DNA from 2 places in the Sporanaerobacter sp. genome. Region 2 is predicted to be linked to the other one. Evidence: riboswitches for the same ligand, from Rfam matches in the RefSeq annotation. Region 2 holds a riboswitch; the other holds the start of a gene.

Region 1 (16,466 bases), 650 kb from region 2:
GCCATAGCACATGTAGTTAGATGCTTTGAAGATGAAAATGTAACCCATGTAGAAGGCCGAATAGATCCTATAAATGACATAGAAATTATAAATATAGAACTAATGCTTGCAGACTTAGAGATAATAGATAAAAGATTGTCTAAAGTTGAAAAAGTTCTAAAAGGAGATAAAAGTTATTTAAAAGAATATGAATTGTTAGCCACACTAAAAAAGACTATTGAAGATGGAAAATCTCCCAGAACATTAGATTTTTCTCAGGAAGAAAAAGAGATAATTAAAAGCTTTAGTCTTCTATCATTAAAACCAGTTTTATATATTTGCAATATTTCTGAAGATGATTTGATAGAAGGATACGAAGATAATTCATATGTAAATAGTGTAAAAAAATATGCTGAACTTGAAAACTCCGAAGTAATAGCCGTTTCGGCAAAAATAGAATCCGAAATTTCTCTACTTGATAAAGAAGAAAAAGAAATGTTCCTAAATGAATTGAATTTAAAAGAATCAGGATTGGATAAATTGATAAAAGCAAGTTATAACCTTCTAGGACTTATGAGTTTCTTAACTGCAGGCCCTAAAGAAGTAAGAGCTTGGACTATCAAAAAAGGAACAAAAGCACCTCAAGCTGCAGGAAAAATTCATACTGATATGGAAAGAGGATTTATAAGAGCTGAAGTCATAAACTATAAAGAATTGATTGAATGTGGTGGATATACTCATGCCAGAGAAAAAGGACTTATTCGTTCAGAAGGAAAAGATTATATAATGCAAGATGGAGACGTAGTAGTATTTAGATTCAATGTATAAAATTGATTATAAAAAAGTATAAAATTGATTATAAAAAACCATAGTTAAACTATGGTTTTTTATTCTTCTATAGATTGTACTATTTTAACGGAAGCACTAGCTCCAATTCTACTTGCTCCTGCTTCGATCATTTTTTTCACAGTATCATAATCTCTTATGCCACCTGAAGCCTTGACTCCTAATCTATCTCCAACTGTTTTTCTCATCAATTTTACATCCTCTACTGTTGCTCCACCTGTACTAAACCCTGTAGAAGTCTTCACAAAGTCTGCTCCAGCCTCTTCTGAAATTTCACAAGCTTTTACTTTTTCCTCATCATTTAAAAGACAAGTTTCAATGATTACTTTAACTAGCGCCTTTCCTTTAGCTGCATCAACTACTGCCTTTATATCTTCCTTCACAGTATCATAGTCTTTACTTTTTAGTGCTCCTATATTTATGACCATATCTAATTCATCAGCACCATTTTTTATAGCTTCCAAAGCTTCAAAGGCTTTTACTTCCTTTGGAGTACTTCCCAATGGAAACCCTATAACAGTAGCTACTTTAACACTACTTTCTTTCAATTCATCTTTAGCCAATTTTACATAATAAGGATTTACACAAACTGAAAAGAAATTGTATTCCTTGGCTTCCCTACAAAGGTCCACAATCATTTCAGCTGTAGCATCTGGCTTAAGTAGTGTATGATCAATCATAGATGCTATATTTTTCATAGATTCCCAACCTCCATTATTTTATTATTTCCACGATGTCACCATTTTTTAATCCTGCAGCATTTCCCTCTTCCATGTCTATATGCATTTCTAGTCTATGTCCTTCTCCAGAACGTATAAGTACATTGTCAAACACCAATCCTCTAAGTCCTTTAACTTTTACACTGACAATATCTCCATTTTCAACACCAAATTCTTTTGCTTCTTCTGGATGCATATGGATATGTCTAGCTGCTACGATGACTCCTTCTTTTATTTCAATTTCAGCTTTTGGTCCAACTATCTTGACTCCAGGTGTTCCTAAAATATCTCCTGAATTTCTAACCATTGGTTCAATTCCAAGAGTGAAAGCATCAGAAATTGAAATTTCTACTTGAGTATTTTTTCTAACAGGTCCCAATACTCGTACACCTTTTAAAGTTCCTTTTGGTCCAACTATATCAACTTTTTCCTCAGCTGCAAACTGACCTGGCTGTGATAAATCTTTTTTCTTATTTAACTCATATCCTGTTCCAAACAATACATCTAAATCACTTTGAGATAAATGTATATGTTTATTGGACATAGCTGCTGGCAATTCTGTTCTCATATAAAAATTCCTCCCCATGTTTATGTAAGATATTTTTTCTTATTGATTACCGTAATTATTATATGACTTTACAATATAAAAATCAAATCATTAGATTAAAAGTTTGTACAATTTATCAAAAAAGCTAGGAAACGATACCGTTACACATTCACTTTGTTGTATATGAGATTTACCATCTGCATTAAGTGCTGCAATATTTAAGGCCATCGCTATTCTATGGTCATTGTAGCTATTCAAAGTTGCTGGTTTTAAAGAGGAAACCCCCTCAATGACAAGACCATCTTCAAGTTCTTCTACTTTTGCTCCCATTTTATTTAACTCAACAGCCATAGCATTTAACCTATTGCTTTCTTTGTATTTTAACTCCTCGGCATCTCTTATAGTAGTTGTTCCTTCTGCAAGAGCTGCTGCTACAGCCAAAATAGGTATTTCATCTATTAGAGTACTTATTCTGCTTCCATTTATATCTATACCCTTTAGTTTTGAATACCTAACCCTTATATCTCCTATCGGCTCATAATTTGCTATTCTTTTATTTTGAATCTCAATATCTCCCCCCATTTCCTTCAATGCTTCCAAAATACCTATCCTGCTTTTGTTTATTCCTACATCTCTAATCAAAATATCCGAACCCTTCAACGTCAAAGCTCCAACTATAAAAAATGCAGCTGACGAAATATCTCCTGGAACAAATAAATTTTTCCCTTTTAATTTAGCATTATCTTTCATATAAATTAATTTATCAATTTTACATATATAAGCACCAAAATATTTTAGCATTCTTTCAGTATGATCTCTAGAAAAACCTTTTTCTTCAATACAAGTCTCTCCTTGAGCATAAATAGAAGCTAACAATATTGCTGATTTAACTTGGGCACTATCTATTGGCATTTTATAGTAAATCCCATTTAATTTTTCAGATGGATAAATTTCAATGGGAGGATATTCATCTTCTACCCCCTTAATATTTCCATTCATTTGTCTAAGAGGAAAAATAATTCTCTTCATAGGTCTACCATTTAAAGAACTGTCTCCTACAAGAATTGAAGGAAAATCTTGTCCTATAAGTATTCCACTTATAAGCCTCATGGTAGTCCCTGAATTTCCACAATATAATATTCCCTCAGGACTCTTTAATCCACTTTTACCAACCCCTTCTATTAGAACATTATCTTCTTTCATATCTATATGAACACCCATTTTTCTAAAACATTCTATAGTAGCTAAAGTATCCTCTGAAACTAAAAAATTTTTTATTTCTGTCTTACCTTCAGCAATAGCACCAAGCATTATACTTCTATGAGATATGGATTTATCTCCTGGTACTCTTATTTCTCCTTTCAACATAGCCAATCACCCTTTAAAGATTTTCTTATAGTTTCTTTACTTACATTGTCAAATATATCTACCTTGTTTTTCCCTGTAGGAAGAACAAATACTATTCTTTCATTTAGGTTTTTCTTATCGTGAGACATTTTAGACAATATCTTTGTCATATTCTCATTGGAAAAATGTACTGGTACAACTAAACTTTTCAGGGTTTCAATTATTTCACAGAAATATTCTTCATCTATTAAACCCATTTCTTTAGAAATAAAGCTTTCATACATCATACCCAATATAATAGCTTCTCCATGTTTATATCTATTAAAATCATAAAGTGATTCAATCCCATGACCTATAGTATGTCCAAAATTTAAAATTTTTCTAATTCCCTTATCTTTCTCATCCATTGCTACAACTTGAGTTTTTATAGATACACATTTTTCTACAACTTCTGTTAAAATTTCCTCATCAAAATCATATATACTTTGAATATTACCTTTCACATATCTAAAAAAATCATAATCTTTTATTATGCCATATTTTAAAACTTCTCCCAATCCAGAAGTCATTTCCCTTCTATCTAAAGTTTTTAAAAAATTAATATCTATAAAAGTTTTTATAGGGAAATAAAAAGAACCTATCATATTTTTATATTTACCAAAATCTATACCTACTTTTCCTCCAATACTACTATCTACTTGAGCTAAAAGAGTGGTTGGAATTTGAATATATTCAACTCCCCTCAAATAAGTAGCAGCCACAAAACCTGAAATATCTCCTACTACACCGCCACCAAAACTTATAATTGTAGTAGACCTGTCATAATTATATTTTATAAGTTCCATATAAATATTTTCCACAACTTTTAAACACTTGCTTTTTTCTCCTGACTCTAAAATATACACTCTGGTTTTAAAAGGTGATAAATAATAGAGTACCTCCTCTAAATAGTATTCACTCACATTCTCATCAGTTATGAGAAAAATATTCTTCTTATTTTCTTCTTTTAAAAATTGTCTTATATCTTTAAATAAAGAAACTCCAATGACATTTTCCATCTCATCACCTGCTTGATAAATAATTTATATATGCTTTGAAATTTCTATTCATCTCTTCTATACTGTCACCGCCAAATTTTCCTATCATTTCATTGGCTAATACAATTCCAAGCATATGTTCCCCTACTATGCTAGCAGAAGGTACAGCACATACATCAGAACGTTCCACTTGAGCCAACGCTACTTTTTTAGTCACCATATCCACACTATTTAATGGTTTTTTCAATGTTGGTATAGGTTTCATAGTACATCTAATTATAATATCTTCTCCATTTGATATTCCTCCTTCTATACCTCCAGCATTGTTAGTAACTCTATAGTATCCATTGTCATCATAAAAAATTTCATCATGAACTTCCGAACCATATTTTCCGCTAAATTCATGCCCCAAACCTATTTCCACACTCTTAATTCCTGGTATACTCATGATTGCCTGTGCTATTTTCCCATCTAATTTACTATCCCAACTTATATGGTTTCCTAATCCTATAGAAACTCCACTAGCTACAATCTCAATACTTCCCCCCAAAGTGTCTCCAGCATCTCCTGTTTTTTGTATTTTTTTTAAAATATCACTTTCTGCTTTGTCATCTATAACGCGCACAGGAGAAGAATCAGCATTTTTTATTTCATCCAAAAATGTTCCTGAATACAAAGTTTTCTTTGATTTAATACCTCCTATTTCTATGACATGGCTATATATCTCAATATTAAATTTTTTAAGCATAAGTTTACAAATACTTCCTATAGCTACTCTCATAGCTGTTTCCCTAGCACTAGCTCTTTCTAATACATTTCTAATATTAGTCTGATTGTATTTAATAGCTCCTGAAAAATCTGCATGACCTGGTCTTGGTCTTGTTATTTCAGATAATTCCTTTAAACACCCTCTATTTGCTATAGAAATACCAATAGGATTTCCAGTAGTTAAACCATTGTATACACCAGATAATATATTTACTTCATCCATTTCTATACTCATTCTTTCACTTCTACCAAAACCTTTTTGTCTTCTTTTCAATTCATTGTTTATAAAATCTAAATCTATTTCTAGATTTGCAGGAATTCCCTCAACTATACCTGTCAGTTGCTCTCCATGAGATTCACCTGATGTCAAAAAACGAATCATATTTTCACCACCCTATATATTTTACAAAAAACTTCTACCTATGAAGGTAGAAGTTTTTGATATTTTCAATATTTTTCCCTATACTGCATACTTCTTTTAGTACTTCTTCTCTACTTTGAACAGGTAAATCATCCGTTCCAGAAACAAAATAGTTTCCTAAATATTTTACATCAATAGATTTAAAAAATAAATCAACAGTTTTCACAGAAGCATCAAATTGATCATGTGAAAAAGGTGCTCCTCCTACAGACAAAAAAACGCCTATTCTATCTTCATCTTTCCTATATTTCTTTTTCAATGAATATTTCATTGAAAAATATTTTTGGCACCTATCTATAACTATTTTAGACAAACTACTGACTGTATTGAAATATAATGGAGAAGCCAATATAAATATATCACTTTCATCAAAATATTTATAAACTATTTGCATATCATCTTTTATTACGCATTCTCCAGTTTTTTCACAATATCCACAAGCAGTACAAGAATATATTTTTAAATCTTTTAAATACAATTTATCTATAATATAATCATTTTCACTCATGCCTTTTAAAAGAGTGTCCAAAATCAAATCTGTATTTTGGCCTTTTCTTGGGCTACCCATAAGGGCTATCACCTTTTTCATAAAACCCTCCTACTCATTCATTGCATATTTGGTATATCTAAGCAAAGTTGAAATAAGCATAGAGTGAATTGGTATACATGCTAAACTACTTAGTAATCTACCAGGAAAAAGAACCAAGAAACCTTTCTTAAATATTATAGATAGCCAATAAGTATTTAATCCAAGGGAAATGACAATATATGAAATACTGACCATGAAAACTACTTTGTCAAAAGAAAAAAACTTGTTTCCACTTTCTTTTCCTCTCAAAAATATTGGCAAAAATATAAGTGCTCCAAATACTATTATGAATATTATTGAAATCAATAATGACACAGGTTCCTCATAAAGATAAAGTTTACCTTCATTTATTGATAAAAGTTTTTCTTCAAAGAAAACTCCTATCATGCCCAAAACTAAAAGAAAAATAATGATAGAATTAACAATACTATAATCTTTTTCAATTTTATTTTTCTTAAAGAAATTTGAAATAAGTCCTGGTATAGCTCCCCAAAGTATAGAACTCAATGTAAATCCAGGAAAATATGCTCCTTGAGGATTCACAACTACTCCTATCAAATCAGCTGCAAGTCCACTTAAACCTCCAACCAATGGCCCAAACAATATGCCACTGAGCATTAGAGGAGATTCACCAAAACTAAGCCTTATGGCTGGCAATCCTCCTAGAGGAATCATGAAATAAAGGAATCTAGTGAATACTATACTCAAAGCTGTCAAAAAACTAGCCATTACCAATTTTCTTGTAGTTATACCCTTTCTTGCTCTATCCACGACTACACCTCCTTTCCTTTTAGTGATAGACATGCTATCACATAAAGGAAAGGAAGCTCCTTAATGGACAGCGGACGCAATAGAGAACCGCAGAAAATATCTTTCGTTTAAGGGCTACTTCCCATCCCTTAACACTTAACGCTCTCTATCTACTCTGTCTATTCTCATATGCATTATACATGAAAAAAATGTTTTTGTAAATTAAAATCAATATATATGTTTTTTAATTATCATTTCATATATTACTCCATAAAATATTGAAACAAGTCCAAAAATCAGAGAAAAAATCGCCATAATCTTATAATATAAGCCAAAAGACGTACTTTTAGATAAAACATATAAAGTCATACCCAAAAATAAATACCTAAATACTTTTTCACTACTAAAAACATGATTTTTAGCACTCATAACCTTATTTTTATTCTCTTTGTATTTATTGATAATTATCTCCTCTATATCATCTTTTGATGGATACATATTTACTTTCTTTAAAATAAAAAGTAATTTTTCAAAATCAATAAACTCTATATCTTTATATTCCTCTTTTATCCCCTCAACAAAATAAGAACTTGTGACACAAATTCCTTCTTCCGCCCCCATCATTGACATATGATACTTAAAACTTTTAATATCTCTTGTCGTAACCCTCTCATCCTGCGCAATTCTTATACATTTAACAGCATATATTTTGTCATGTATCTGTCCTATCAAATCAATATCATTTTCATATTCAACAAAAGATGTATTGTAATAATTTTCCAATACTTTTTTTACATACAATATAAATTCATAATTTGTAAAGGTATTTATTTCTTTCATTATTTTCTTTTTGCTAAGATCGTTGTTTATATCAAGTATTTTTTTCTTGAATTTTCGCATTTTAAAATAATAGCTTATATATAAAACAAAAATAAGTGCTGATATTGAAATAATTATAGAAAAAACAATATTATTAGTTTGTATAAACAAATAAATTAAGAATACAATAGAAAGTATCAATTTAATCAAAACACTGTCAATTACAACAGCATTGTATCCCTTGCCATCTTTCATTTTTTTCAAGTAATAATTTTTAATTTTTTTGTCCCTATTTATTTTTTTTATATAATTACTCATTTTATCCAATAAATCATCATCCAATTTTATTTTTCATCCTCACTTTCAATGAATTTATAGATATTAGTATTATTGACATAAAAATTAAAAATGATAACCCTATATCCTTTACAATATTAATGAAAAATTCTTCAGGAAAAATTCTAATCATAATATCTGTACTTGGATCTAAAAGCCATAAATCATTGTTGAATAATGCCAAATGAAAATATGTAAAATATTTGTTAAAATCCAAATGCAAAAGTAAATATAGGATACCCATAGCTAAAAATGAACTACAAATAGAATAATTTAAAGTCTTCATAAGTATATTAAAATCTATTAAATACAAATAAGTAAAACTTATTAAAAATAATGTCATGGAAATATCTCTGATTAAAAATCCTTTATCAAACAATAGTTTAACATCGCTTATATGAGCTAATTCTCTTTCATTAAAATATCTTTTTAAATATTTTTCACCTTTATGTCCTTTAAAATAATCAAACAATTCATTGGTCAATTTCATCAATTCATTTATCTCTAGCCCTGTACTATTGGGAATATTATATTGTAAATATTTACTTTCATAGTATTTTTCATTGAATGCCAAAAGACTAATGCATATAAAAAGAATAGATATAGGTAAAAATATTCCTAATAGCGCTGAGTATCCTTTTTTCATATATACCTCCTAGGAATGAGTTAAAATAAGACCCGAAAAATCGGGTCTATGACATGGCCTGTTCTAATTTATCCAAATACTTTATAGGAAACATTCTAAGTAATTCTTTGTATTGCTCTACGGTAAGTCCTTGAACTGTTGTATATATTTCAATCTTTTCATCTACACTTGCATTTTTAAATCTTTCTTTTATGTTTTCAAAATCGGTCACATTTTCCATCTTAACACTCCTCTATAAATATATTTATATGTTTTTAGTATGTTTAGTAAAGTATTTTTTATTCAAAAAAAGAACTAACTTTAATTTAAAGTTAGCCCCTTTTCACAAAAAACACTTAAGATTATTCAATTTCTAAATCATCAGGAATTTCCCAATTGTGGTAAACTTCTTGAACATCATCATTATCTTCAAGATTTTCTATGAGTTTCACCATATTTTTTATGTCTTTTTCTTCTGTAAGACTAATTGTATTTTGCGGTATTTGTGAAATTTCAGCGGTCACAAAATTGAATCCCTTTTCTTTTAGTGCATCTCTTATACTATTGAAATCTTCTGGTGAAGTAATAATTTCATATCCATTTTCATCACTTGTAAAATCTTCGGCTCCTAGTTCTATAGCTTCCATCATAAGTTCCTCTTCGTCTATACTATCATCTCTTTCAATAGCAAGTACACCTTTTCTGTCAAACATAAATGAAACGCAACCAGTTTGACCTAAATTCCCACCAAATTTATCAAAAGCATGTCTTACATCTGATGCAGTTCTATTTCTATTGTCAGTTAAACAAGATACTAGTACTGCTATTCCTCCAGGACCATATCCTTCGTATACAATTTCTTCAAAATTGCTTGCATCTAAATCTCCAGCAGCTTTTTTTATAGCTCTTTCTATATTGTCATTTGGCAAATTTTCTGCTTTTGCTTTTTCAATAGCAGCTTTAAGTGCAGTATTATATTCTGGATCAGTTCCACCTTCTCTTACAGCCACCATTATATATCTTGTCAATTTGGTAAACACTTTTCCTCTTCTAGCATCCTCTTTGCCTTTTTTGTGTTTTATATTTGACCATTTAGAATGTCCTGACATAACTGTTTCTACCTCCTTAAATTACTAGCATAAATATTTTACCATATACTTTAATTTATTTCATCTAAAATTTAAAAATTGGAGGATATTTTCTCTTGTGTTCACTTCTTTTATTTAGCCTTTCAATTTTTTCTTTTACTTCATCTTCTGCATAACCGGTCTTTATATAATTGTCCAGCACATCATATCCAAATCCCATTTCCTTTTCATCAGTCTGATCTTCCCAAAGTCCTGCAGTAGGTGCCTTTTTGATGACTATTTCTGGAATGTTTAAAAATTTAGCCATTTCCCTCACTTCGCTTTTCACAAATGAGGCAATAGGAAGTATATCCACTCCACTATCTCCATGCTTTGTAAAATAGCCCACAGTTAATTCACTTTTATTGCTTGGACCTACTACCAAATAGTTATTTAATTGAGCAAAATAATATAGGGTAGTCATTCTAAGTCTTGGCTTCACATTTGCTTGTGCTAATTTATTTTCCCCCTTATCTAGTACAGTTTTCATAAAAACATCATAAGTATCTGTCAAATCAACTTTAATGGTCTTTAAATCTAAACTTTCCGCCACCAACATTCCATGTTCTTCATCTATTGGATTGCTATGACAAGGCATGATGATTCCTAAACTATCTTCTGGAAAAGCCTTTTTAGAAAGTCCCGCTACCACTGCCGAATCTATTCCACCACTTAATCCAAAAACTACGCCTTTACTTCCTGATTCTTCTACTCTTTCTTTTATCCATCCAACTATTTCATTACATACTTTTTCAACATTTTCCATATATTTTCCTCCCCATATTATTCATAAATACCTGTACTCAAATACCTTTCTCCAGTATCTGGAGCTATAGCTACAATTTTTTTACCTTTACCTAGTTTTTTAGCCCACTTTAAAGCAGCAAAAGCTGCTGCACCAGAAGAAATTCCCACTAGCAACCCTTCTCTTTTGGCCAGCATAATTGTAGTATTTATGGCATCTTCATCCGAAACAGTTTCTACTGTATCTAGTATATCAACATCCAATATTTCAGGTATGAAATTTGCTCCTATTCCTTGAATTTTGTGAGGCCCTGGCTTGCCACCAGAAATAATTGGCGAAGACTTTGGTTCTACACCTATTATTTTTACATCTGGTATTTCATTTTTTAAAACTTTTCCTATACCTGTAATAGTACCACCCGTTCCTATACCTGCAACAAAAGCATCTATAGCACCATCCATTTGATTTATTATTTCTAATGCAGTAGTCTTTTCATGTGCCTTTGGGTTATCTTTGTTCCTGAATTGATAGGGCATGAAATAGTTCTCATTTTCTCTAACCAATTCTTCTGCTTTTGCTACTGCACCACTCATACCACTAGCACCTGGCGTCAAAAGAACTTCCGCACCATAGGCCTTTAACAAATTTCTTCTCTCTATACTCATAGTTTCTGGCATAACTAATATTACTTTGTATCCTTTAGAAGCTCCAACCATTGCAAGACCTATTCCAGTATTCCCACTAGTAGGTTCTACGATTACAGAACCACTTTTTAATCTTCCACATTTTTCTGCTTCTTCTATCATATATAATGCTGGTCTATCCTTGACGCTACCTCCTGGATTAAAATATTCCAATTTCAAATATACATCTGCCCAATCTTTTTCCACAATATGAGAAATTTTCAATATAGGAGTATTCCCAATAAGATCTATAATATTATTTGCAACTTTCATTTTATACCTCCAAAATTTTTATTTAAATATATTGAATAAGGTTGACTTATTTAGGCAAGATTAAATATAATACATAACTTTCATAATATTATATCATAAAGTTTCTAAAAGGAGAAAATATGAAGAAAAACAATCTTAAAATAATAAGTATAGGCCTTATAACTGGACTTATAAATGGGCTTTTTGGTTCTGGAGGTGGCACCATTATAGTTCCAACAATGACATTTTTGTTAGGAATAGATGATCACAAAGCTCATGCAACAGCTATAGCTGTAATACTTCCTTTAACTATCATAAGTACTATAATATATTGTAGACAAAATATCATAAAATATGATGTAGCATTTAAAGTAGCCATAGGTGGAATTGCAGGAAGTTTTATAGGATCTAACTTGCTTAACAAAGTTCCTACAAATATTTTAAGAAAAATTTTTGGTTCATTTATGATATTAGCAGCAATAAGGTTGTTGATAAAATGAAGCTACTCATCATTGGATTTTTATCTGGAATAATCAGTGGAATGGGAATTGGTGGTGGTACTATACTTATACCATCCTTATTACTTTTTACAACTCTATCGCAAAAAGAAACTCAAGGCATAAATTTAATTGTATTTATCCCCATAGCAATTGTAGCCCTAATCACTCATTTAAAAAACAAAAATATAGAATTAAAACTAACAATTCATCTCATCATAGGTGGTATTGCAGGAGCAATTATTGGTTCAATACTAGCCACCAATATAGATTCAAATATGCTCAGAAAATTGTTCAGTGTATTTCTGTTGATTATAGGAATATATGAGCTTTTCAGTCAAAAAAATAGGCTATAGAAGCCTATTTTTGGTCAATCCAATTTTACTCCATTTTTTAAGGAAAGATATTCTTCTCCAATATCATCAACTATAGCTGTACCGTTAGTTAAATCCATTATAATTCCTATAAACGAATTGTAATCTTCATAATCTGCATAGACCAATAAATTAACTGCATCATCATAAATAGTATCTATCATTATAATCCCATTAGTTTTTAGATAATTTTCAACTTTCCCATATAGAGTATAGTCTAGTCTTATTTTGACCTTCCTAAAAAGTACTTTTTCTATGATATTTCCTGCTTCCAATCCAATTTTTGCTCCTTTTGTATATGCCCTTATGAGTCCCCCTGTTCCCAATTTTATTCCACCAAAATATCTAGTGACTACTACCACTACATTTCTCAAATCCTCTTTCTTTATGACTTCCAATACAGGAATACCAGCTGTACCACTAGGCTCTCCATCATCACTATATCTTTGAATATTGTTGTCATCTCCTACTACATAAGCATATACATTATGAGTTGCATCTTTATGTAAAGTTTTTATTTCTTCGATAAAAGCTAAAGCCTCTCCTTCATTTTCAATAGGTTTAGCATATCCAATAAATCTAGACTTATTTATAATTATTTCATCTTTTCCTATATTATGAATAGTTTTATATCGTATGTTCATTTAAATCCCCTTTCATGCTTAAGCTAAATATATTATACCATTAAAACAAAAAAAAATAGAAGGGCAGATATCTGCCCTAAACATAAACTTCTTCCATTTTCTCGAATTCTTTAAAGACTAAATACTTTTTAAAAGAAAGATTTACAAGAGATTTATCTTGACTATAGGTTATTCTTTCCATAGCTTCTTTTATACTAAAAAATCCCCCATCCAAAAATCCTTCATCTTTATTCACTTCATATTTTTTGCTAGGAGCCTCCATGATGTACCATGTAATCACATTACATACTGGCTGTTTCCTCGATAAAGAATAAAATTCGTAACTAGTCTCGCCTGCAGTAGACACAATTTTTGCATCTATCCCTGCTTCAAACTTGATACGGTTTAAAGCAGTATCCGTAGGTAGAGAATTGTTACGAATTTTACCTTTTGGCAAAACCCATTCACCTTTTTCATTTTTTAAGATGAATACCTTATCATTGTGGAAAACTATACCGCCAGCACAGCTTCTCACTATCATTGGCAATCAGCCTCCTTTTTCTTATTATTATAATCATACCCCAAAATAGAAAGAATTTCAACATTTTTCTGAAAATTATTTTCCTACTACTATCTTATGTAATAAATACATATTTAATCATATTTATATATTGTTTCTTATCTTGTCTATAGTATCTAAAGCATTTCTTCTCACATACCCCTTCTCATCATTTAATGATATTCTTTTAAGCAACTCTATAGTTTCATCATCTCCAATTGAAGATAGTGCCTTTATAGCATATTGCCTAACTTGAGGATTTTCATCTTTCAACTTTTCCTCCAGCAAAGATTTTGTTTCTTTTTTATTTATCTTTCCTAGTGCTGAGCAAGAAAGTCTTCTATAATTGACATTTTTGCTATTTAGCTCCATCTTCAAAAAAGGAATCAGTCTTTCATCTTTTAATTCTCCTATTAACCATATAAGTATCATTCTATCTTCAGGATTTTTAAATTTTATATACCTTTTATATATATCTTTGGAGAGCAATTCTTTTTCTTCATCCGTCATACCATTCAAATAGCATAATCTCTCTTTCTTGGGCAAACTTATTATTTTTATCAGTTCATCTTCTTTTTTATTATCTTTGTTTGCCTGCTCTATCTTACATCTAATAATATCCTTCTCCACTTCCTCCTTTGACATTCTTCTAATAATAGCTATAGTTTCCAATGATTTTCCCTCTTTGTACAAAAAATAGCTTATATAATGATCCTCTATATTAGATATGTTCTTCCATAAATCTTCGTACATAATATCACCTATTCCAATATATAATCAGAATACTTAATAAAATCTATGCTATTTAAGCTGACTAAGACCTCTGTCCCTTCTTCTCTATGCAAAATTTTTTCTACATTGTAATTGTCAAGAATGTAAGATAATATATTTTGCTTATCATAAGGAATTCGCATAGTTACTTTTCTGTATTCAAAAGGCAAATTTTCTTCAATCATTTTAAATAAAACATCCATATTATGTCCTTCTTTAGCAGATATGAATACTTTTTTATCTATAAATTTGTTATCATATACCAATTTATCTATTTCTGCTATATCGATCTTGTTAAAAACAGTAATTATAGGTTTATCTAAAACATCCAAATCTTTTAAAATATCATAAGTAGTTTTTATTTGAATGTCTAAATCACTATTTGAAGCATCTACTACATGAAGAAGCAAATCAGCATATTTAACTTCCTCTAATGTTCCCTTAAAGGCTTCAATTAAATGAGTAGGCAATTTACTTACAAAACCGACTGTATCTGTTATAAGAAAATCTTGTCCATTTAATAGTTTTCCTCTACGTAATGTGGTATCTAAAGTAGCAAAAAGCATATCATAGACAAATACTTCTTTTTGTTCATCAAAATCTTCTCTATACTCTAGCATCTTATTCATAAGAGTAGACTTTCCTGCATTTGTATACCCAACCAGTGCTACAACAGGCAAATTTGAATCTATTCTCTTTTTTCTCTTAACTTCTCTTACCTTTTCAATTTCCTTTAATTGTTTTTCAATATTCCCAATTTCTCTTAATATATGACGTCTATCAGTTTCCAATTTCATTTCACCAGGACCTCTAGTACCTATTCCTCCACCTTCTCTTGACAAATAATCCCTAAGTCCTATAAGCCTTGGAAGTCTATATTTAAGTTGAGCAAGCTCTACTTGGAGTTTACCCTCTTTTGAAGTAGCTCTTTTGGCAAAAATATCTAAAATCAAATTAGTTCTATCGATTATTTTCTTTTCAATTATATTCTCTAAATTTCTAATTTGAGCAGGAGAAAGTTCATCATTAAATACAACTGTATCTATATCCAATTCATAGCAATAGTTTTTTATCTCCTCTGCCTTTCCTTTACCTATATAAAAAGCTGCATCTACTCTGTCTTTCTTTTGAATAATTCTCTCAACAACTTCACCGTTAGCTGCCTTTACAAGTTCTTCCAATTCATTTATAGAATTGTCTATATCATACTTTTCATCTTTTAAATCTACACCTACAACAAGTACCTTTTCAAGTTTATCCTGTGTAAAATCCACAATATCACCATCCATTTTTATTAGATCATCTACTATTATATTACATTTAAAGATTTTTTCCTAATATTATTTAATAATACTTAGTATATCATCTTTAGGCACATTTACATATTGATTTGGTACATCTCCTATAATTATAGTTTCAGCAATAGGAACACTTGAAGTAACCTTTATATTTTCCGATACCAATGGAACTATAATTTTTATTTCAGCTATAACTATTAGATAAATCCTATGCCTAGTTTGGTTTATTCCTGATTCTTGAAATTCAGTGGCAAAATCTACAGTTACTGCACCCTGTGGTACTATTTGAAGTTTTATACTTGGAAGCTTCACTATTTGAATGTCAAAAGCATTATTTAAGGGAATTTTTATGTCTGATTTTGAAATATTCTTAAGTTGATTTTGCACCTCTACAGCTACTTCTGAGGCTATAGAATTCATAAGTATTGTATTGGCCTGCATAAGAGTCACTTTACCTTTGTCATCATATTTTACAGAAATAAGATCAGTATAATCTATATTGTCATTTGTAATTATAGATGTTGCATCATTTATTGCTTGAGTAGCAATTGCTTTAGCCCTTATTTCAGAAACAGCTACTAAAGTAGCCTTTATATTGTTGTTTATATAGATGAACATGTATACTATAATTACAGCTGGCAAAACTATCCATACAATAAATCTTTTATTTTTGTTTCTATGCTTCAAAAAAAGTCCCCCCCTGTATATAATATATGCAGATAAAGTTAATAGTGTGCATTTTAAAATTTTATAT
Region 2 (16,466 bases):
GATGCTAGGTATATATATAAGTGGTCATCCACTAGCTCCTTATGAAAGTGAACTAAAGAAAATATCCACAGTCACTACTGCGGAACTATTTCAACTAGAAGAAGACATAAATGGAGAATTGATAAATACAGAACTTCAAGATGGGAAAAAAGTAATTTTAGGAGGAATCATAAATAATAAAAAGAATAAAATAACTAAAAACAACAATATGATGGCTTTTATCACATTGGAAGATCTCTACGGAGCTATAGAAGTAATAGTGTTTCCAAAGATATATGATAGATATTTGAAGTACTTAGATGAAGACAATATAGTTGTAGTAGAAGGTAGAATTAGTTTGAGCGAAGAAGACGAACCTAAAATTATTTGTGAATCTATTGTTCCCCTAAATAAATATAAAAAGGGAAAATTGTATATAAAGCTTGAAAAAGATGATGGACTTAAAACATTTGAATATCTTAAAAATATATTTGTAAAATATAGCGGAGATATGCCTGTATATGTGTACCTTGAATATGAGAAAAAGGTAATAATGGCTGATAGAAATTATTGGGTTGATGGAGAAAATGAAGAATTAATAAAAAAATTGAAAGATATACTAGGAGAAAATTGTGTAAAAATTTGTTAAGAAAATCAAATGGGATAAAAAAATATAGAAAATTATGCTATAATGAGTTTACAATACAATTGTTTAAGGAGTGCGAGAAAATGTGGACTGCAATATATGTAGCAGAAGGATATGATATAGCAAAAAAAATAGAAAACTTACTAAACGAGGAGGGGTTTTTAGTTAAAATAAATACATTCTCAAAAGAGGGAGATAACACTTTATATGAAATACTTGCTCCTGAATTTGAAGCACAAGAAGTACAATCTTTTTTAGTAGATTTAGGAATAATTTAATACAGTATCAGAGGAGGAAAAATATGAAAACTATCGGGGTCTTAACTAGTGGTGGAGATGCACCAGGAATGAATGCAGCTATAAGAGCTGTAGTAAGAACTGGCATTTATAACAAAGCAAGAATATTGGGTATTAAACAAGGGTATAATGGACTTATAAATGGAAATATTGAAGAAATGAATCTTTCTAGTGTAGCAGATATAATCCATAGAGGAGGAACCATACTTAGAACTGCTAGATGTGATGAATTTACCACAGAAGAAGGATTAAATAAAGCAGTAAATATCATAGAAGTATTCAATATTGATGGGTTAATAGTATTGGGTGGAGATGGCTCTTTTAGGGGCGCAAAGACTTTAAGTGACAAAGGCATTCCAACTATTGGAATTCCTTGTACCATAGACAATGATATGGGATATACAGATTATACTATAGGTTTTTATACTGCAGTTGAAACTGTAGTAGATGCTATAAGTAAAATCAGGGATACTTCCAGTTCCCACGGTAGAGCAAATATTGTAGAAGTAATGGGAAGACATTGTGGAGATATAGCCCTTTATGCAGGACTGGCTGGTGGTGCAGAAAGTATAATTGTTCCAGAAGAAAAAATAGATATAGATGCAGTTTGCAGAAAAGTTATTCAAGGTAGAAATAGAGGTAAACTTCATAGTATAATAGTCCTTTCTGAAGGAGTGGGAAATGCATATGAAATTGCAAAGGAAATAGAAGAAAAAACTGGTGGAGAGACAAGAGTTACAATACTTGGTCATATACAAAGAGGAGGAACACCTACATCTTTTGACAGAATCATGGCTAGTCAGATGGGATATAGAGCCGTAGAACTACTATTAGATGGTAAAGGGGGAAGAGCAGTAGGTATAAGTCAAAATGAAATAGTGGATTTAGATTTAGATGAAGCTCTTTCTCAAAAAAGAGTCTTTAGAAGAGATATGTATGAGATAGCAAGAATACTATCTATATAATATAGTGGGGTGAAAATATGAAAAAGACAAAAATAATTTGTACAATAGGTCCAAAATCAGAGGATGAGAAAATTTTAAAACAACTTGTATTAGCTGGGCTTGATGTTACAAGACTTAATTTTTCTCATGGAGATCATGAAGAGCACAAAAAGAGAATAGATGCTATAAAAAAAGTTAGAACTCAAATGGATTTGCCTATTGGAATAATACTTGACACAAAAGGGCCAGAGATAAGAACTGGCAAGTTTAAAGATAATAATGCAATGTTAGAAGATGGTCAAATATTTACATTGACTACAAGAGATATAATTGGCGATTCTACCATGGTTGCAGTGAGCTATAAAGATTTGCCAAAAGATTTAAAAGTGGGAGATAGAGTACTTATTGATGATGGACTTATAGCATTAGAAGTAGAGGAAATTGCTAATGATACTGATATTAGATGCATTGTTAAAAATGGCGGGCCATTAAGTGACCACAAGGGTATAAATGTACCGGGTGTAAAAATTAATCTACCAGCTGTTACTAAGAAGGATATAGATGATATATTGTTTGGAATAGAAAATGGTATAGATTTCATAGCTGCTTCTTTTATAAGAAAAGCAGAAGATGTATTGGAGATAAGAAGGATATTGGAAGAAAATAATGGAGACTATATTCAAATAATATCAAAGATTGAAAATCAAGAAGGAGTAGAAAATTTAGATGAGATATTGAATGTATCTGATGCTATTATGGTGGCAAGGGGAGATTTAGGAGTAGAAATACAGACTGAAGAAATTCCAATTGTTCAAAAACAAATCATAAAAAAATGTAATGAAGCAGGAAAACCTGTAATCATTGCAACTCAGATGCTTGATTCAATGATAAGAAATCCTAGACCTACAAGAGCAGAGGCTACAGATGTGGCTAATGCAATATTTGACGGTGCAGATGCCATCATGCTTTCAGGAGAAACTGCAGCAGGTAAATATCCTGTAGAAGCTGTTAAAACTATGTACAATATAGCGATAAAGGCAGAAGAAGCTCTTGATTATAAACAGATTCTTCAAATGAAATTTAAGTCCAATGGAGTTTCTACAACCAATGCCATAAGCAAGGCAACTTGTACTACAGCTCAAGATTTAGGTGTCAGTGCTATAATTACTGCTACATCATCAGGATATACTGCTAGTGCGGTATCGAAATTTAGACCAAAATCACCTATCATAGCTGCAACTACAACCGAGCATGTAATGAGAAGATTATCTATAGTGTGGGGTGTTTATCCTGTACTTTCATCAAAGAGTACTTCAACTGATGAGGTAATAGAATTATCTATTCATAGTGCTTTAGAAAAAGGATATATAAAACAGGGAGATTTAATAGTTATCACAGCAGGTATACCAGTAGGAGTATCTGGTACTACGAATTTAATTAAAGTTCACACTGTAAGTGAAGTATTACTTAAAGGTACAGGAATAGGAAATAAAGCTATTACTGGAAAAGTAGTTGTAGCAAATTCAAAAGATGAATTAGAGAAAAAGTTTAAAGAAGAAGATATATTGGTATGTACATCTACAGATAGAGATATGATGGACTATATAGAAAGGGCTTCTGCACTCATAACTGAACAAGGAGGACTTACTTCTCATGCAGCAATAGTAGGACTCAATTTAAATATACCAACTGTTGTAGGTGTGTCTGAGGCTACTGAAATTTTAAAAGATGGAGATATTATAACAGTGGACAGTATTACTGGTTCTATATATAGAGGAGAAGCTAAAGTATTATAGGGGGTCAAAACATGGAATATGAAACTACTATTAGAGTTAGATACAAAGAAACAGATCAAATGGGTGTAGTATATTATGGAAATTACTTCACTTGGTTTGAAGTTGGGAGGAATGAATTTTTTAGAGAATTAGGATTTCCTTGTGGAGAACTAGAAGAAAAGGGAGTATTGCTTCCTGTTATAGAAACTGGTTGCAAATATATAGATTCAGCTAAATTTGATGATGAGGTCATTATAAAGACGAAATTGTCAGGACTAAAGGGTGTAAGACTTAAACTAGACTATAAAATATTTAGGAAAAGTGACAATACTTTACTTGTAGAAGGATTTACCAAACATGCATTTGTAGATAAAGAACTAAAGCCTATAAATTTTAGAAGAAGATTTAAAGATGAATGGAGAGTTTTGGAAGAGGTATTAGAAAAAGGAGAATAAATATGTGGAAGATATTGACATTCATAATAGCTATGCCAATAATAGATTTATACATTTTAGTTAAAGCATCTAAAAGTATGGGATTTTGGACTACAGTTATGCTCATAATAGTCACAGGTATAGCTGGATATTATTTGGCAAGAAGTGAAGGAAAAGTTGTCATATCAAGCATAAATAGAGAATTGTCTCGAGGTAGAATTCCTAGTGATGATTTGTTGACAGGAGTGAGTATTTTAATAGGTGGAATATTTTTAGTAGTACCAGGAATTCTTACCGATATAATTGGAATCACAATGATACTTCCTGGAACTAGAGATTTATATAAAAAATATATAAAGAAAAAATTAGAGTATAAAATTCGAAAAGGAAATTCTAGCTTGTTTTTGAAATGGTAATGTATAAAAAAATTTTTTTAGACAATAATCAAAATAAAATATATAATATAGGCATACTGATTCTAGCAAAATGAGTCAAGGGAATATCCTTTGGCTCATTTTGCACGTATACTATATTTAATTACAGGAGGATGTTCATGGATACTTCAGTTAAGATTGGAGATATATTGGAAGGAGAAATAATAGATATAAATTATGAAGGTGGAGGAATAGTCAAAAAAGACAATTTCACCATATTTTTGGATAAAGGTCTAATTGGAGATATTGTAAAATATAGGGTAGTTAAAGTTAAAAAGACTTATGGAATAGGAAAACTTTTAGATATCATAAAACCTTCAGCCTATAGAGTTTCTTCTATTTGCAATACATCAGGTGAATGTGGAGGATGCCCATTTCAATTTTTCAATTATACAAAGCAGTTAGAATGGAAAGAAGAAAAGGTAAAAAAAGATGTAGAAAAAATTGGAGGACTAGATGCAAGTATAGTCAAACATATCATAGGCATGGAAGAACCCTATAGATATAGAAACAATGTTCAAATTCCTGTTGGCCTTAAGGATGGAGAAATCGCTATAGGATTTTATGAAAGTGGAAGCTATAATATTGCAGACATAGACAATTGCGTCATTCAAACGGAAATCTCAAATGAAATAGTAAAAACAATAAAAAATTTCATGAAAGAATATAATTTAAAACCTTATGACAGAAAAAATAGAACTGGAAGTATACGCCATATTGGAATTAGGACAAATATAGAAAACAAAGCTATGGTGATAATAGTTACTGGTTCAAGGAATCTTCCATATTCTAAAGAGCTCATAAAAATACTTACTGAAAAATTTAAAGATATAATAAGTATATATCAAAATATAAATAGTGGAAATGGTCCAGTAGTATATGGAGAAAAATTCAAAAAATTATATGGGGAAGATAAAATAATAGATTGTATAGGAGATTTTAAATTTAGTATTTCTCCAAATTCTTTTTTCCAAGTAAATAGAGTACAGACAAAGATACTTTATGACAAAGTGAAAGAATATATGGATTTGAAAAGTGAGGACATAATATTTGATTTGTATTGTGGTATCGGGACTATATCACTCTACATGGCGAGACAAGCTAAAAAAGTATATGGAGTTGAAATAGTAGAGGAAGCAATAAAAGATGCAATAGAAAATGCCCGTTTAAACAATATAGAAAATGTAGAATTTATCTGTGGAAGCAGTGAAAAAATATTGCCTGAATTAAAAGAAAAAGGTATCAAGGTAGATAAAATAGTAGTGGATCCTCCAAGAAAAGGTTGTGATAGACAAGTACTAGATACAATAATAGAAATGAATCCAGAAAGAATAGTCTATGTATCTTGCAATCCATCAACTTTAGCCAGAGATTTAAAATACCTTTCAGAAAATGGATACAAAATCAAAGAAATTCAACCAGTAGACATGTTTCCGAGAAGTATTCATGTTGAGTGCGTAATAGGAATGCAAAGGAAAGATATGAAGTGATGCATTGGGGACGGTTCTTTTTGCATCAAATAAAACAATGAGAAATGAGTGATATTTTGTAAAAAGAACAAAGAAGAAGATTCCCTTAAGTTTTTTGCTTTAGAAGTTAGAATTAGTCCTATTTATTAAGTTGTAAATTATAGTATAATATACACAAGTATATGATATAAAGTAGGTGAAAAAATATGGCTTTTACTTTAGCTCATCCAGCAGTAGTAATTAATTTTACCAAAAAACATAAATCATATATAAATAATGCTGCAATGATTCTTGGAACTATGGCACCAGATTTTGAATATTTTATATATTTTAAGCCTATAGGAGTGATCGGTCATAGTATAAAAGGATTTTTATTAATAAATTTACCTTTAGTAATTTTATTATATTTAATTTTTTATAAAGTTATAAAAAATGACCTTATTTCAAACTTACCTAGTAGAATAAATCAACATTTATATGCACTATATAATGATAAAATAAAATTAATTAGTTTTAAGGAGTTTATTATTTTTTCATACTCATCTTTTATAGGAATGGCCACTCATGTAGTATGGGACAGTTTTACTCATAAAAATGGATTTTTTGTAAACAAAATAGATGTATTATCTAATACTATATTAAACATACCAATATACAAATATTTACAGCATGGTTCTACTATATTAGGTTTCATGATTATAATTGGATATATATTAAAGTTAGAAAAAGTTGAAGTTTATAATTACGATATAGATGAAAAAATAAAATATTGGTTACAGGTTTTATTAATTAGTATGCTAATATTTTTCACAGTTTTAAAAATAAAGGGAGATTTTTCTATTGGTGAGATGGTAATAACTATTATGAACAGTGGATTTTTATCGATATTGTTAGTTTCATCTATTAGAATTAATCTAAAAAAGATAAAAAGTAATTATTATTTATTATAAGAGGTGGAAACATGAATGATAATAAATTATTTACAGTAAAAACTTCTATGGGAAAAGAAGACTATCATAAGTTTTTATATATAGCTACATTCTTAAGGAGCAAGATAATAATCCCTTTTATATTTTTGATATCTGCATTGATGGCTGCTTTTCTTGCTTATAGTGAAAATCAATTTAGTGTGACAAAATTTATTGCTTTATGGATTGTATTAGCTATGGTAGCAATTCTTACAATAATTTTTAAGGTTGAAATGAGAAATAAACAGCGAATTAAAACTGACAAAACAGGAGTATTTAATGCAGAAGAAGTATTAGATTTCTATGAAGATTTTTTAATTATAAAGAGCACAGTATTTGAAGGGGAATCTAAGATTAATTATAGCCAGTTCTATCAAGTATTAGAATCAAAGGATTATTTCATTACTTATTTTAATGTGAACCAGGCTTCTTTAATTAGAAAAAAAGATATGGATAAGGAAACCATTGAAAAACTACGGTCTCTATATAAAAAAGTTATGGGGAAAAAGTATAAAAGAATTTAATAAAAAACACAGGAGAAAAATTTCTCCTGTGTTTTTTATTGTGAAAATATTTTCACAAATCTGTCAAAATAAGAAAAGTTTTTGCGTTGGTTTTACTACGGTAGGGTGATAACATTTATACAAATAATAAACTAAGGGGGAGTAAATATGGATTATTTACAAATTGCAAATAGCTTTCCCATGTGGTTAGCAGCAGGTTTAGCAATATCTTTGGCATTATTTCAAGCAATTATCTTTGCTAAAAAATCTTATAGTACAGGTAAAGAAATAGGACTTACAGAAGGACAAATGAAGAGTGCTATGAAAAGTAGTCTTATTACATCAGTAGGTCCTTCAGTTGTAATTTTAACAGGACTTTTATCATTATTAGTAACAGTAGGAGGACCTATGGCATGGATGAGATTATCCTTTATAGGTTCTGTAATGTTTGAGATGATGGCGGCAGGTTTTGGAACAGAAGCAGTAGGAGTTAAGATGGGAATAGATCCAATGACTAATGTAGCTTTTGCAAATGCAGTTTGGACTATGATACTTGGTTCCATTGGATGGATAATATTTGCTACTTTGACAGCAGATAAAATGGAAAAAGTACAGACGAAGTTTTCCAAAGGAGACAAAGGGATACTAGGTATTATATCTATATCTGCTATGTTAGGTTCTTTTGGTTCATTAGTATCTGGTCATCTAATTGCAATGAATAAAAATACTATTGCAGCATTAGTAGGTGGAGCTATAATGCTTATATTATCTCCTATAGCAGATAAAAAGAGTATAAATTGGCTTAAAGAATGGGCTTTAACCATAGCACTATTTGGTGGCATGGCAGTAGCAGCATTAATATAGTTTTAATAATAGAGGAGGTACAAAAGGATGAAAAAAACTGATCAATACGATGGAGTATATTTACCATATATAAATAAATGGGGGAAAATAACAGGTTTGCTAGGAATTTTATTATCTTTTGGACCAGCATTGGTACTTGCAGTGATATATGGTATTGTTCCTCCTATAAGTGCAATAATCACAGCATTTATAGCCATAGCATCAGCAGTAGGCGTAAATTGGATAGTAGAACCAATATCCTATTTCCCTATAATCGGGGTACCTGGAACATATATGGCATTTATAACTGGGAATATTTCAAATCTTAGAATTCCAGCTGCTGCGGTATCCCAAAATGTAGCAGGAGTAGAACCTGGCACAAATGAAGGAACTATAATAGCTACATTAGGTATGGCTACATCAGTTATTGTGAATATTGTGATACTTGCTTTGGGAGTATTTGCAGGTAGCGCGATTTTAGAATCACTACCTGAAAATGTAGTTACTTCATTTAACTATCTTTTACCAGCATTGTTTGGAGCAATATTTGTACAGTTTGCCCTTAAAAAGTTGAAATTAGCACCAGTAGCTTTAGGACTAGCATTAGGTTTAACGTTTGCTTTAAAAGCAGGAGTATTTAGTTTCTTGCCAGGTTATCCAAGTTATATGGTTACATTAGGTTCAGTATTTGGAACTATGGCTATAGGTACAAGTTTGTACAAAAAGAAACTTATATAAATTTAATATAAAGGAGGACTTAAATTGAACAAATCAGATATATTAAAATATTTAAATGATATAAGTGGAGAAGTAAAAGAATTGAGTTTAAGGATATGGAATAATCCGGAGACTTCTGGAAATGAAAAAGAATCATCTAATTTGTTTAGAAATATATTAAAATCTTATGGTTTTGAAATAAAAGAAATAGATGGAATGGAAAATGCTTTTATTGGTGAATATGGGAATGGATCACCTGTAATAGCAGTGTTAGGAGAATATGATGCATTGCCAGGACTATCTCAAACTCTAGATATAAAACATAATCCAGTAAAGATAAATGGTCCAGGGCATGGATGTGGCCATAATCTATTAGGTAGTGCAGCCTTAGGATCTGTACTTGCAATCAAAAAATATTTAGAGGAAACTAAGACAAGTGGAACTATAAGGTTTTATGGTTGTCCTGAAGAAGAAACTTTAGTGGGTAAAGTAAAAATGATTAAAGCAGGAGCTTTTGAAGGTTCTGATATAGCTCTTAGTTGGCATCCTATGAATGCAAATGTGGCACTAGATAAAGCTTATTTAGCTAACAATTCTATTAAATTTAAATTTCATGGGATATCGGCTCATGCATCTCAATCTCCAGAATCAGGAAGGTCTGCTTTAGATGCTGTTGAGTTGATGAATGTAGGTGCAAACTATTTAAGAGAACATGTTATAGATTCAGCTAGAATTCACTATACTATAACTAACGCAGGGGGAGCACCTAATATTGTACCAAAAGAAGCAGAATCTTGGTATTTTGTTAGGGCACCTTATAGAAAAGATGTAGAAGAAATAACGGAAAGATTATTTAAAATTGCAAAAGGTGCAGCAATGATGACTGAGACAACTGTGGAATATGAGGTATTGGGCGGATGCTATGAAAAGCTACCCAATAATGTATTGTTTGATTTAACTTATAAGAATATGGTTGAAATTGGATCGCCATCTTATACAGAAGAAGAACTTAAATTTGCAAAGGATATACAAGAAAGCTTAGACCCAAAGCTAGTAGAAGCTGAAATCAAGAAATATATTGATAGTGATGAAAAGGTATTTCTTCATCAGGGAGTTTTAGAAAAAGAAAAAGCAAGTTCTGTAGTAGTTTCTGGCTCTTCTGACAGTGGAGATGTATCTTGGTTAATGCCTATGAATTTATTTTTAACAGCTACTTGGCCATTGGGAGTACCAGCTCATTCATGGCAGGCAACTTCATCATCAGGATCATCTTTGGGTTTTAAAGGTATGTTTTATGCAGCAGAGATTTTTTCAGGGATAATGTATGATCTATTAAATGATCCTAAACTAGTTGAAGCAGCAAAGGATGAATTTAACAAAAGAACAGAAAGTAGAAAATATGTAAGTCCTCTTAAATAGAGGTAATTCATAAAAGGATTCTTTGCAAGATATAATATTATAATATTGTAAGGAGTCCTTTTTTTTATATAAGATTTTGTGATAAAATGCTAATACTAGTACTAATACTAATACTAAACAAAGGTAGGTGATACTATGGGTTTAACTATTAGAGAAATGCTTAATGCAGAATTTTTTAAAGATTTTAAATTAATAGCAGGAAGTAAGGGATTGGACAAACAAATACAAGGAATAGCTATATTAGATGCTCCAGATGGATTTAAATGGACAAGAGGTAGAGAATTTGTTATAACATCAGGTTATGTGTTTTGTAAATGTCCTGGAGTATTTGAAGAATATATAAAGACAGATATATTTAGGGAAATATCGGGTATGGGAATTAAGGTAGATAGATATTTAAAAAGTATTCCAGCTCATATAATAGATATGTTTAATGAGTATAATATACCTTTAATAAATATTCCATTGGCTCCTTCATGGATGGACATTATGAACCAACTTAATGTACTTGTGATGAATAAAAATATTAGACAATTTAGGATAGGTAATGTTAACCCAAAAAATTTTTCTAATTTAAGCTATCAAGTAAGAAAGATAAATAAAATATTGTCACAAATCGAAGGGGAAATGAATTTTCCAGCAATGCTCTATGACTTATCAAATGAAACTGCTTATTATAGCTCACCTACATTTATTGAGTGGATGGATGATCTAAAGATAGAAGATTTTTGGAATCCAACAATTGAAGTTACAAAAGAAGTATTGTGCGATAATCTTAAAATGATACGATATAGATTTCATGATGATAAATATGAGAAACCTTATAGCTGGATTATTGTACCTATTACAGTAGGAGATACGATAAAGGCTTATTTCGTAGTTGTAGAGGCTACAGGACTTATAGATTATTTTGACCAATTTGCATTGCGTATTGGTTTTCTACTTCTGCAATCATTATATGAGCAAATAGCAGTAGCACAAAGTATTGGAGATATAGGTTTTGAAAAGTTTATTGGAGAAATTATATCTGGAAACTTATCAGATGATGAAATGATATCTAAAAGAGCCATTGATTTAGGTTTGGATATAAATTCAAATTATTATTTGCTTTTAATGAGACAAGAAAAAGAAGGATACCATTTAGCTAATTATAAAGATAAACTTAAAGAAGCAATAAATAGCAGTATTTCTTATATAGATGCTAGAATGGCTATGATAGATGATGATGGTTGTATTTTTTTACTTCCAGCAGATCATAGGATTTCAATAGAAGAAAACTTAAAATTAATAGAAGCTTCAGCTAGAATTTTTAAGAAAAGAATAGAATCAAAGGTTGAAAATACGAATATAGTCGTTGGCATTTCTGACAATGAAAGCACAATATATGAAATAAAGAGAAACTATATAAGATGTGAACAGACTATAAAGATTGGTCAGATATTATATCCAAATGAAGATTATCTAAAGTATTCTGATTTGGGGGTTTTTGCTTGGTTGGATGTCAAGGAAGATGAATTGGGAATAATGACAAAAGATATAAATGTTTTACTCAAAAATCCTGAGTATAAAGAGCTAGTAGAGACTTTAAAAGTCTATCTAGAGTGTAAAATGAATTATAGCCTTACAGCAAAACAGCTTTTCATACACATAAATACAGTTAGAAAAAGGATAGAAGAAATAAATGATTTAATAAATTTTGATTTAGAAGATCCTATGAATAGATTAAAGCTTGAGATTTTATTGAAACTAATTAAATGAAATTAGATAGTATATATGTAAATAGGTTTTGAAGAGTCGCTATGATTCTTTGAATTGTTATATAGCAAGGGACAGTTCTCTAAGTATAGGAGAACCGCCCCATTTCATAGTAGCTTAATCATTTTTTAAGATGTTCATTATATAATCATTTTTTTGAATAATATTGAATATAGGTACTCCTATTACGGATACTATCATAAATTCAGAAAGCATTATTTGCCCAGTTATTAGAAAAAAATTAACCGGTTCTTTTGATAAAAATAATATTTCTAAACCTATGATAAAACTAAATACAGCTGGCCAAAGGCTAGCTACAAATATATTTTTTGTTTTTGTCATAGAGTATAGAGCCAAAAAACTAGCAAGTGACCCAAATATAACGTCGATTATTCCAAAAGGACTGAATATATTAGAGATAGCACAACCAATTGTAAGAGGTAAAACATAGAATGGGTCAATGAATGCTAATAACGTCATTATTTCAGATAATCTAAATTGCAGTGGACCATAAGCTAAAGAAGGCAAAGAATAGGTCAATACCACATACAATGCTATTACAATTCCACCTTTCACAAGTTTACTTGTTTTCATTAGCTTCACCTCCTACTCCAAAATCGGTATTATTCCATAAAATTTCAATATTATCATATTCTTCTAAATATGAATAATTCTCTTTAAACCAAGAAATCAATTCTTTATCTTGTTTGACAGGAGTAGAATTTTCCACATATATATTGATACATCCATGTTCAAAATATTTCTGTAAAATTTCAATATCTTTTGCAATCATTTCTTTAGTTTGTCCTTTAATTCCTACCAATAAACAAATAGATTTAAAGTATTTAGCTACTTCTTCATAGTTTTTGAAGTGTACATTTTTATTGAGATAATTATTTCTAAAATCATCATCAAAGGTTTCAATGCCACATTTAAATACTATATCTGTACCTTTAAAATAATCTTTTATCTCATCAAGTCTATGTCTATAGATATAGTGGCTTTCAAAATATAGTTTTTCTATTTTTTTTACAGAGACAATATCTTTTATATATTTAAGGGTTTCTTTTGGTAGTTCAAATACAGATGCTGAATTTATCACCTCAAGTTTTTTAAACTCTCCAGTTACATTATTTAAGATACTTTTATTAAAATCATTGATGACTTTATCATCATTTTCATTATCATGAATATAATCACAAAAAAAACAACGTCTCCATTTACAGGGACGTGATTTTAAAAGTACAATTTCTCTTGGGTTTTTTTTAAAAATTTTATTATACCTTATCACTTTATCACTCCCTTGTTTTTGTAGTGGGTACCAAGGAAACACTAAATATATTAAAAGACTGATATAATATATAACATATATTACATAGAAATGCAAGTATAAATTAATTTTTTATAATACATATCAAATGTAACTATTAGATTAACGAGGTTTTATATATTCTTAGACACCATTATAGTAATAGTTTTTCCCTCAAATTGAGGAGGAATATGAAGCATATAGTATCCATCACAACCTGATAAAGTATGAGTTATAGCTTCTAATTCGCTGGTAGCTGGATTTGTAAAAAATGCTTTTACAATTGCTGCTACTATTGGTTCATTTGATTCACAATCTGTAATCTGACCATGGATTATTGCATCTTCTATTTCAGTAACGCCTAAATTTAATTTATATTGTTGTTCTTCAAAAGATTCTGGCATAGTAATTTCATCTGAACTTAAAATATATGACATTTAAATTCACCTCACATATATTTTTATTTTGTATATTACATAATAGTATACAAGGATAAAAATGTGATAAATTTTTACTAAATTTATTTTGTTTTAGAATCTGCTTGAATATTTATTTCAATCAATTTATTTTTACTATCAATTTTTAATTCCTTCTGAAATATAATATTTTCATCTTCCATTGGAGGCTTTTTTTCAACAGTTTTCTTAGATAATTTATCTTTTTTTATGATATCTTCATTTTTTGATTTATTTAATGTAGCAGGATTAATGACTTTTTCTTGAATATTATGAATTAAATTAAGAGTATATTTTGACCTTATAGCCAATATAATGGTTAATATCAATTGTAAAAATAGTACAATAAAAATAAAAAAAGTAATTAATGAGAAATTTAACACAATTTATACTCCTTTCTTTTTAATTTAATATAAATCAAGCTCCTATTTAATATATGAACAACACATGGGGATAGTTCTTCTGTGTTTTTTATATTAAATAGGAGTTTGTAAAATATAAGCACAATTTTGTGTTTTAAACTTAAAAAATAACACAGAGGGACAGTTTGAAGTGCCCCTCTGTGTTCATATTTTTAAAATTCTTTTTTTATAACTCCTGCTTTAGCTAGTGATTCCACTAATCCTTTTATCAATACAGAATAAACAGGAATATTTATAGCTTGTTTAGTTGCCGCTTTTGTCATAGTTACAATTAGTGGATGCCCAAATAGAATATTTCTAAAGTAAGGAACCATCAAAACGGACGTAGTTACTTGTCCAACTAGTATGGACAAAAATATTTTCCAAAATGGCATTTCATCTACATCAGCCTTTAGAACCTTCATAAGTATTCCAGGGATAATCCCAGTAAGGGCTGAAGTCAAAACAAAATGTGGCATAAATGGTCCTGTTGGTCTGACTATAAAACTAACTACATCTCCTACTGCTCCTACAATTCCACCAACAACAGGTCCAAATACTATACCAGCAAAAATAATTGGAAATCCTCCAAAATTGATAATGCCAGGGATAGTTATGAATCTAGACAATACCACATTGAGTGCAATCAAAAAACCTGAGATAGTGATAATTTTTGGATTTAATTTTTTCAAAAAAATACCTCCTTTCATATATGATATGACAGTCTGCCACATCAGAAAGAAGATATTACTGATAGTGTCAGCGAACGCGATAATATACCGCAAGCATTTGCTTTTCGTTCAAAGGCTACGTCCCATCCTTTGACACTTAACGCATATTATCTACTCTGTCATTTTAAATTTTTAAAAAATAAATTTGCACTTGCAGAAACATTATATCAGATTTAATTTGCTAATTCAATTAATTTTAATGTTCTATTAAGTTATTTAAAGATACTTCTTGTTTGTTTTCTGGCTGGTCTAGAAAGTGGATTTTTGCTGTATTGTTATTCTCGTTAACAGCTTCAATATAAATTGGCATATCATTGTAAGTTACATCAACCATAACTGGATAAGAAACAATATCTTTTGCACGTTGATTATCCATTCTAAATACCTCCTTAGTAATATAAACAATTCTATTGTACGTATTTAAATCAAGATTTATTCTTTTTTCAAAAAGAATAGATTATAAGAAAAATTAATAGAACTTAGATATGCTGAATAGTATAAAAAATGCGGGTGTTTTTGGTATAATTAGAAGTAGGATAATAACTAATTATTTTTACTAAATTAAAATGGAGGTGATGAAAATTTCAAGAGTCAAAAATATCTGGATTATAGTATTTAACATGGTATTAATAGTTCTGATAATGTTGATAACTTTACCCAGCAAAGAAAGTAAGGGAAAAGTTTCTCTTGAACTTATTTTTAACACTAATTTTGGCGAAGTAAATAAAGTATCAATTAAAGATGAAAAGATAATCAATGATATTGTATCTATGTTGGAAAATAGTGAGTTTTTGGGAAATGGAGCAAATACAAATGATATGAGTGGAATGGCTCGTAAAGATAATAAACTGATTTTGACTAAAGCAAATGGCAATAAAGAAGAGATTACATTTTCATATGACAGTCTTTATGAGTTTGGATACATAGAAGTAGAAGGAAAAATCTTAGTACCTAATTATGATTTTTTTAGATATGTAGAAGATTTGGAAGAATACACAAAGTATGATACAAATGTGGAAAGTCAAGTGGTAGACTTATTTAATAAATATAACTGGACTGTTGACTACAGGATAAATACTCTAAAAGAGAAATTGCCAGACAATCTTAAACATAAGGCAGGGGAGTATCCAATTAAGATATATTGGGCCTACAACAATGAACTTTCTAAAGAAATTGGATTTGATTTTACTGACTATCTCGGAAAGAATATAGTGGTGGAAATTTATAGATTGAGAGAATCTTTGCCAGATTTTATGGAACCAAGGAGAGATGCAAGAGGTATTATTTTGAAATATAATAATGAAATTATTGGTGCATATATAGATGCTGGGAGACATGAGTCCTTTGCTTGTTCTCTCAATAGGGAAAAATTAGAAAACATTACAAGC

The links. A riboswitch is a leader RNA that binds a small molecule or an ion and turns the genes downstream of it on or off. The one in region 2 is predicted to bind tetrahydrofolate.
Region 1: linked by a shared signal. The riboswitch ahead of ACFWUA_RS09640 (folate family ECF transporter S component) and the one ahead of ACFWUA_RS01520 (folate family ECF transporter S component) in region 2 are both predicted to bind tetrahydrofolate.

The regions. Positions count from the first base shown of each region.
Region 1 is NZ_CP181252.1:1,924,467-1,940,932, reverse strand. Features, by position in the region: gene ychF (redox-regulated ATPase YchF) at 1-807, shown strand, start outside; gene deoC (deoxyribose-phosphate aldolase) at 867-1,523, opposite strand; gene pduL (phosphate propanoyltransferase) at 1,540-2,112, opposite strand; gene aroA (3-phosphoshikimate 1-carboxyvinyltransferase) at 2,203-3,459, opposite strand; gene aroB (3-dehydroquinate synthase) at 3,453-4,496, opposite strand; gene aroC (chorismate synthase) at 4,501-5,625, opposite strand; gene ACFWUA_RS09645 (flavodoxin family protein) at 5,660-6,253, opposite strand; gene ACFWUA_RS09640 (folate family ECF transporter S component) at 6,263-7,024, opposite strand; THF riboswitch at 7,091-7,183, opposite strand; gene ACFWUA_RS09635 (restriction endonuclease) at 7,232-8,164, opposite strand; gene ACFWUA_RS09630 (TIGR01906 family membrane protein) at 8,157-8,804, opposite strand; gene ACFWUA_RS09625 (hypothetical protein) at 8,851-9,024, opposite strand; gene ACFWUA_RS09620 (YebC/PmpR family DNA-binding transcriptional regulator) at 9,146-9,892, opposite strand; gene nadE (NAD(+) synthase) at 9,957-10,676, opposite strand; gene cysK (cysteine synthase A) at 10,694-11,611, opposite strand; gene ACFWUA_RS09605 (sulfite exporter TauE/SafE family protein) at 11,731-12,090, shown strand; gene ACFWUA_RS09600 (TSUP family transporter) at 12,087-12,443, shown strand; gene ACFWUA_RS09595 (YigZ family protein) at 12,458-13,105, opposite strand; gene ACFWUA_RS09590 (NUDIX hydrolase) at 13,182-13,625, opposite strand; gene ACFWUA_RS09585 (HEAT repeat domain-containing protein) at 13,749-14,396, opposite strand; gene hflX (GTPase HflX) at 14,405-15,688, opposite strand; gene yunB (sporulation protein YunB) at 15,755-16,399, opposite strand.
Region 2 is NZ_CP181252.1:311,522-327,987, reverse strand. Features, by position in the region: gene ACFWUA_RS01605 (DNA polymerase III subunit alpha) at 1-628, shown strand, start outside; gene ACFWUA_RS01600 (hypothetical protein) at 709-903, shown strand; gene pfkA (6-phosphofructokinase) at 927-1,886, shown strand; gene pyk (pyruvate kinase) at 1,904-3,661, shown strand; gene ACFWUA_RS01585 (acyl-CoA thioesterase) at 3,673-4,095, shown strand; gene ACFWUA_RS01580 (FxsA family protein) at 4,098-4,490, shown strand; gene rlmD (23S rRNA (uracil(1939)-C(5))-methyltransferase RlmD) at 4,628-5,998, shown strand; gene ACFWUA_RS01570 (DUF4184 family protein) at 6,184-6,927, shown strand; gene ACFWUA_RS01565 (YcxB family protein) at 6,939-7,469, shown strand; gene ACFWUA_RS01560 (DUF5058 family protein) at 7,617-8,312, shown strand; gene ACFWUA_RS01555 (hypothetical protein) at 8,340-9,029, shown strand; gene ACFWUA_RS01550 (amidohydrolase) at 9,054-10,427, shown strand; gene ACFWUA_RS01545 (PucR family transcriptional regulator) at 10,563-12,185, shown strand; gene ACFWUA_RS01540 (QueT transporter family protein) at 12,300-12,776, opposite strand; gene ACFWUA_RS01535 (radical SAM protein) at 12,763-13,473, opposite strand; gene ACFWUA_RS01530 (hypothetical protein) at 13,626-13,928, opposite strand; gene ACFWUA_RS01525 (hypothetical protein) at 14,012-14,329, opposite strand; gene ACFWUA_RS01520 (folate family ECF transporter S component) at 14,521-15,039, opposite strand; THF riboswitch at 15,106-15,199, opposite strand; gene ACFWUA_RS01515 (H-type small acid-soluble spore protein) at 15,275-15,454, opposite strand; gene ACFWUA_RS01510 (DUF4830 domain-containing protein) at 15,654-16,466, shown strand, end outside.